3 regions of the Brevibacillus composti genome follow, and region 1 is predicted to be linked to each of the others. Evidence: riboswitches for the same ligand, from Rfam matches in the RefSeq annotation. Region 1 holds a riboswitch; each other region holds the start of a gene.

Region 1 (2,264 bases):
TCTGATTCAATTCCTTGGTCCACTGGATAACCAGCGAGGCCGGCACCAGGATGAGAATTTTTTTGGCCAATCCGCGGATCATGTACTCTTTTAAGATCAATCCGGCTTCGATGGTTTTCCCCAGCCCGACCTCGTCGGCCAGGATGGCCCGGCCGCGCATCTCGTTTAAGACGCGCTCTGCGGTTTGCAGTTGGTGCGGATAGGGTTTGAGCGTGGGCAGATACTGCAGGCATTGCAGCTGGTCAAACTCGCGGATCGCCATCGCTTCCTCCGCTTCCAGCGTCAGCTGAAAAAGGTCCCATTTGTCCCAGGGACCGTCCTGTTTGAGCCGCTCCTGTAACAAATCCATCCAATCAGTCTCGAAGGAAACGGGAATGTTCGGCACAACATCACATCCAATTCATGTATTTCCCAATGTAATGGGTATACAAAATAAAAGAACGAACATTGCTTCTTTTTTATAAAAAATTTGTTAGTGATTTTGTAAGTTGAAAGGCAATTTGCATATTTTCAAGAGCCGACTCTCATGGTAGGATAGAGAGGAGTTCATTCCATTAGTATGGAATGGTAAGGAAAAGATTATGTATGACCCAGTATCCATCGCGAATGATAGTAGCAGGGAGAGACTGCCGAGCGGGGCAGCGCCGAAGGAGCAAGCCAGTCATGGTGAATCTCTCAGGCAAAAGTACCTCTACTGGACGCATCTCTGGAGAGAGCCCGGCTGCGGGCCACCAAAGGGGAAACTTGCTGGCGGAGCGACAGGCTCCCATGCAGCGAGGCAACTCTCAGGTACCAAGGACAGAGGAGGAGAAATGGGCGCCTTTCTTTTGGCGTTCCCATTTCTCTTGTTTTGTCCTTTTTTGTTGTATAAAAATCAGGAGGTGCCAGGTATGACGACATTGAAGCGCACGCCGCTGTTCCCGGTCTATGAAAAATACGGGGCGAAGACGATCGACTTCGGCGGCTGGGACTTGCCCGTGCAGTTTTCCGGAATCGGGCAGGAGCACGAGGCGGTGCGGACAAAGGCAGGATTGTTTGACGTATCCCACATGGGAGAAGTCGAGGTAAAGGGAGAGAAGGCTTTTCTCTACCTGCAGCAGATGACCACCAACGACCTGTCCAAACTGGAAGTGGGGCAAGCCCAGTACAGTGTCTTTTGCTACCCGGATGGCGGGACAGTGGACGATCTGCTCATCTACAAATACGCCGATGACCACTATCTGCTGGTGATCAACGCAGGCAATACAGACAAGGACTTTGCCTGGATGCAGGAGCACCTGATTGACGGCGTGCAGATCGAAAACATCTCCCCACAGACAGCGCAGCTGGCGATTCAGGGACCGCTCGCCGAATCGATCTTGCAAAAGCTGACCGATACCGATCTCTCCGCCATTGGCTTCTTCCGCTTTCAGCGCGATGTGCAGATTGACGGGATTTCCTGCCTCGTCTCCCGCACGGGCTATACAGGAGAAGACGGCTTTGAAATTTATCTCGATCACGACAAGGCGATCCAGCTGTGGGACAGACTGCTGGAGGTCGGCCAGGCGGACGGTCTGGTGCCGTGCGGACTGGGGGCTCGCGACACCCTCCGGTTTGAGGCGAAGCTGCCGCTCTACGGCCAAGAGCTGAGCCAGGATATTTCGCCAATCGAGGCGGGCATCGGCTTTGCGGTGAAGGTAGACAAAGACGTGCCGTTTATCGGCCAGGAGGCTTTGAAGGCGCAGAAGGAAAACGGCGCCCCGCGCAAGCTGGTCGGCATCGAAATGATCGACCGCGGCATTCCGCGCAGTCATTACCCGGTATTCATCGGGGACGAACAGATCGGGGAAGTCACCACCGGCACGCAGTCGCCCACGCTGAAGAAAAACGTGGGGCTGGCACTGATCAAAGCGGAGCATGCGGCGGTCGGCACAGAGCTGGACGTGGAAATCCGCGGCAAGAGACTCAAAGCGGTCATCGTGCCTACGCCGTTTTACAAGCGTCCCAAACAATAAATCGTTTTGACCAGATCCTATATACAAGGAGGACAACATTCGTGAAATACCGTTACCTGCCTCAAACCGACCAGGATAAACGCGAGATGTTGGACACCCTGGGCATCTCCCGGGTGGAAGAGTTGTTTGCTGATATTCCCGAAGAGGTTCGCTTCAAAGGCGCCCTGCAGATTCCAGAAGCGCTGTCCGAGCCGGAATTGGTCAAGTATTTTTCCGGCCTTGCGGGCAAAAACGCCAACTTCAGCACCCATGTCAACTTTTTGGGAGCCG
Region 2 (2,264 bases), 500 kb from region 1:
CCTCATTGATCTCCTTTTCCACGGAGAACAGGCAGGGCAGGGTGGACTGAATCACTTCGTAGCCGTCCTCCAGTTTGCGGTGGACGACGGTGTATCCCCTCTCCTTGTTTACCTCCACGACTTTTTTCACGCTGGTCAGCGGAGGGATGTCCAGCCTCCGGGCGATTCCCGGTCCGACCTGACCCGTATCGCCGTCAATGGTCATCTTGCCGCAGATGATGAGGTCGATCGGCTTTTCCTTGGCGATCTTCTCCAGCGCCTTGGTCAGCGCGTAGCTGGTGGCCAGCGTATCGGCACCGGCAAAGGCCCGGTCCGTAATCATATAGCCCTCGTCCGCGCCGATCTCGATGCATTTGCGGATCGCTTTGACAGCGGGCGGCGGTCCCATGGTCAGGACGGACACGGTGCCGCCGTACCTTTTCTTCAGACGAACGGCTTCCTCGACAGCATGCGCATCGTATGGATTGAGGATGGCCGGCGCGCTGGAACGATCCATGGTATTGGTTCGCGGGTTCATCTTGATGATTTTGGTGTCCGGCACCTGTTTGATGCAGGCGACGATGTGCAGCATGGATAAAATCCCCCCTAAAAGCCCGGCGAGGTATCGTTATAACGGGGTCCCGCACAGGTTGTCTCACTTTGGCACGACACTTTCGGGCGACATGTTCCTCATTGATATAACGTATTGCACGGCCATGTCGAATAGACCAAGAAGAAATGCGGCCGCTTCGCCAGAGAAGAATTTTACATTGACATGCCATTCACTATCCCTATAATTGATTTATAAATCAGATACTGTTCGGATGAACCATTCAGGAGAAGACGAAAGTCTACCGACGGGGCAAGGGATTCCACCCGAAACTCTCAGGTCTTGGAAACAAGTAAAACTGCATGGGGACGAGCCTCTGGAGAGACTCCCTCTTTTTAGGAAAGAAGAGGAAACGGGCACCGAAGGAGCAAATTCGCATCTGCGAATAATCTCTCAGGTAAAAGGACAGAGTGGACGCAGCCTATTCACAAGGAGAGTTCTATTTGTTTCACAAACAAATGGAATATCCGTCTCTTTGTGATTTTTGCGCATAGCATGCGGCCCTGCGACCCGTGACCCACTCCCAGAGAACATTTCATCGCCGATGAGATGTTTTTCTTTTTATACCGAATCATCGAGGGGGAAACTGGAATGGATTCGCTGATGGACTTGTTGCAAGTGGTGAATGACTTCGTGTGGGGATTGCCGACGTTAATCCTGCTCGTCGGCACCGGCGTGATGCTGACGATTCGCTTGCGCGGCCTGCAGTTTCGCAAGCTGTGGTACGCGCTGCGACTCGCGTTTTCCAAAAAGCAGGAACATTCAGAGGCAGGGGATATCAATCACTTTCAGGCGTTGATGACTGCTCTCGCGGCGACGATCGGGATGGGGAATATCGCAGGGGTGGCGACAGCCGTGGCCGTCGGCGGACCCGGCGCCTTGTTCTGGATGTGGATTACCGCTTTGTTTGGCATGGCGACTAAATATGCGGAAGCGATCCTCGCGGTGAAGTACCGGATTCGGCAGGCTGACGGCACCTTTGCGGGCGGGCCGATGTACTATCTGGAAAAAGGGCTGAAACAAAAGTGGCTGGCTGTGCTCTTCGCCCTGTTTGGCACGATGGCTTCGTTTGGGATCGGGAATATGGTGCAATCCCACTCTGTCGCGGAAGCCGTGCAGTTGAACTTTTCGATCCCTCCGCTGGCTACCGGTCTCATCCTGGCCGCGTTTACGGCTTTTGTCATTCTCGGCGGCGTGAAAAAAATCGGGCAGGTCACAGGCGTGATGGTGCCCTTCATGGCGCTCTTCTATATCGTTGCCGGAATCATTATCGTCTTTGTCCATATCGATCAGGTGCCGCACGCCCTGGCGCAGATTATCTCCGGCGCATTCACCGGCACCTCGGCAGCGGGCGGCTTTTTGGGAGCGACTGTCGCGATGGCGATTCAAAAAGGGGTGGCCCGCGGAGTATTCTCCAATGAAGCGGGTCTCGGAAGCGCGCCGATCGCTGCCGCCGCCGCCAAAACCGATGAACCGGCCAAACAGGCGCTCGTGTCGATGACCGGGACATTTATCGATACGATCATCGTCTGCTCGATTACCGGTCTCGCCCTGGTAACCACCGGCGCCTGGACGACCGGCATGTCTGGCGTGGAGGCGACGACCTACGCCTTCCAGAGCGTCTTCGGTCAGGCCGGCAGCTATATCCTGGCCGTGGCGATCATCTTGTTTGCCT
Region 3 (2,264 bases), 1.3 Mb from region 1:
TTGTGCAGGAATTCGAGTTCCGCCCGACGGGAGCGTACCGCAGCCGGCTGGAGGAGCTGGAAGTGGTCTTTTACCTGAAAGAAGGAGAGCTGGAAGTGCTCATGGAGCTGGACAAACGCTCCCGCGGCTTTTTCGGCGGGCTGCAGGAGGCATTTAATCTGGACGAGCGCTATGCTCGCTTCCGCGTGACCGAGGCGGACTTGACCCGCCCCACAAGCGACCTGGCGAGCGGGATCGATGCGCTGATACGCAAGCACCTGCGCTGATGCGCGTGCCGGCGAGTCGTGGAGATGCCGCCGCCAAATCGCAAAAGGCCCGGAGCCAGGCTCCGGGCTTTTTCGTTGGATCGGGCAAAGGATACCTGCCAGATCAGTCTTCAGAGGTGCCTACGATACTAAGCAGAATGAACAGCACCAGAATCAGGGCAAACCCGGCAAACCCGCCGCTATTGAAAAGATTGCTCAACCGACACATCCCCCTCTGTCAAAAGACTATGCTCTTATCGTACGGGCGCCTGATCGGTTCCGTGATACCGACAAATACCCATTTTTCCGCCGGGAAAGATTATTCGAAATATTATTGACAATGATAACAACGTTGGCGTATGATTCGAATTAATTGTATACAGCGGATGACGATTGTGGGAGAGACCGTGACGCAAGAGCCGGCACCGAAGGAGCAAGTCCCAAAAATCCTTGGGATAGAATCTCTCAGGTACAAAGTACCACAATCGGACGCACCTCTGGAGAGAGCGAACAGCCACCCAAGGGGAAGACTCCGAACAGGAGTTAAACTCTCAGGTAAAAAGGACAGAGGAAAGGTAGATTACACATGATCTATCTTTCCCCTGTCCTTTTTTGTGTTTTCCTGACAGATGAAAAAACCGCGGCTTCCGCAGCTTGACGCTGTGCAGGGCAGGTTTTTCGCATGGGGAGAATCGGGGGAAAGATGGCTACCAAGGAGGAGTATCGGATGAGTTTGCGCGAGCATGATCGGGAAATCTACGAAGCGATCGAAGCGGAGCATCGCCGCCAACTGGGGACCCTGGAGTTGATCGCTTCCGAAAACTTTGTCAGCGAGGACGTCCTGGAAGCGATGGGCTCGGTCTTGACCAACAAATATGCGGAAGGCTACCCCGGCAAGCGGTACTACGGCGGCTGTGAACATGTGGACGTCGTGGAGCGGCTGGCGATCGAGCGGGTATCGAAGCTGTTTGGCGCGGCCTATGCCAATGTACAGCCCCACTCCGGCGCCCAGGCCAATACCGCGGTCTTCTTCTCTCTCCTGCAGCCGGGCGATACCTTTATGGGGATGAATCTCTCGCATGGGGGGCATCTGACCCACGGCAGTCCGGTCAGCCTCTCGGGCAAGTGGTTTCAAGTGGTCGCCTACGGGGTGCGGGAAGATGATCATCTCATCGATTACGACGAAGTAGAAGCAGTAGCCCGCCGCGAACGTCCCAAGCTGATTATCGCCGGAGGAAGCGCGTATTCGCGGACGATCGACTTCGCCCGGTTCCGCGAAATCGCCGATCTGGTGGGAGCCAAGCTGATGGTGGACATGGCCCATATCGCCGGCCTGGTGGCTGCAGGTTTGCATCCGTCGCCCGTGCCTCATGCGCATGTCGTAACCAGCACGACCCATAAAACGCTGCGCGGCCCCCGCGGCGGAATTATTCTGACCAATGACGAGGAAATCGCCAAGGGCGTAAACAAGGCCATTTTCCCCGGGATCCAGGGCGGTCCGCTGATGCACATCATCGCGGCCAAAGCGGTGGCTTTTCAGGAAGCGCTTCAGCCGGATTTCCGCGCGTATGCGCAGCAAGTCGTCCAAAATGCCAAAGTCCTCGCGGAGACATTGAAGGAAGAGGGCGCGAGACTGGTATCGGGCGGTACGGACAACCACCTGGTTCTCCTCGATACGCGCGTCTTTGGCCTGACAGGCAAGGAAGCGGAGCATCTGCTGGAAGAGGCGGGGATCACGACGAACAAAAATACCATTCCCTTTGATCCGGAGAGCCCGTTTGTCACCAGCGGAATCCGCCTTGGCACGGCAGCGGCCACGACTCGAGGCATGAAAGAAGAGGAAATGCGGACGATCGGACGCGCGATCACTGCCGTTCTCAAAGGAAAGGGAGACCTGGCGGTACGGGAGAAAATCAGCCGCCTGTGCGAGCAGTATCCGCTTCATCAACAAGGGACCCGTGTCCGCTGAAGGAGGCGCCTATGATCTACAACAGCTGCTTTGACATCATCGGCCCGATC

Evidence for each region. A riboswitch is a leader RNA that binds a small molecule or an ion and turns the genes downstream of it on or off. The one in region 1 is predicted to bind glycine.
Region 2: it holds a riboswitch for glycine, as region 1 does, so the genes downstream of both, JD108_RS15800 (alanine/glycine:cation symporter family protein) here and gcvT (glycine cleavage system aminomethyltransferase GcvT) in region 1, are expected to answer to the same signal.
Region 3: it holds a riboswitch for glycine, as region 1 does, so the genes downstream of both, glyA (serine hydroxymethyltransferase) here and gcvT (glycine cleavage system aminomethyltransferase GcvT) in region 1, are expected to answer to the same signal.

Annotation. Positions count from the first base shown of each region.
Region 1 covers NZ_CP066308.1:2,614,706-2,616,969, reverse strand. The annotation lists gene JD108_RS13355 (DEAD/DEAH box helicase) at 1-385, opposite strand, end outside; glycine riboswitch at 607-701, shown strand; glycine riboswitch at 702-812, shown strand; gene gcvT (glycine cleavage system aminomethyltransferase GcvT) at 891-1,994, shown strand; gene gcvPA (aminomethyl-transferring glycine dehydrogenase subunit GcvPA) at 2,036-2,264, shown strand, end outside.
Region 2 covers NZ_CP066308.1:3,113,073-3,115,336, forward strand. The annotation lists gene JD108_RS15795 (electron transfer flavoprotein subunit beta/FixA family protein) at 1-571, opposite strand, end outside; glycine riboswitch at 896-1,008, shown strand; gene JD108_RS15800 (alanine/glycine:cation symporter family protein) at 1,181-2,264, shown strand, end outside.
Region 3 covers NZ_CP066308.1:1,311,487-1,313,750, forward strand. The annotation lists gene JD108_RS06690 (sporulation protein) at 1-266, shown strand, start outside; gene JD108_RS06695 (YjcZ family sporulation protein) at 370-465, opposite strand; glycine riboswitch at 632-737, shown strand; gene glyA (serine hydroxymethyltransferase) at 973-2,214, shown strand; gene JD108_RS06705 (serine dehydratase beta chain) at 2,226-2,264, shown strand, end outside.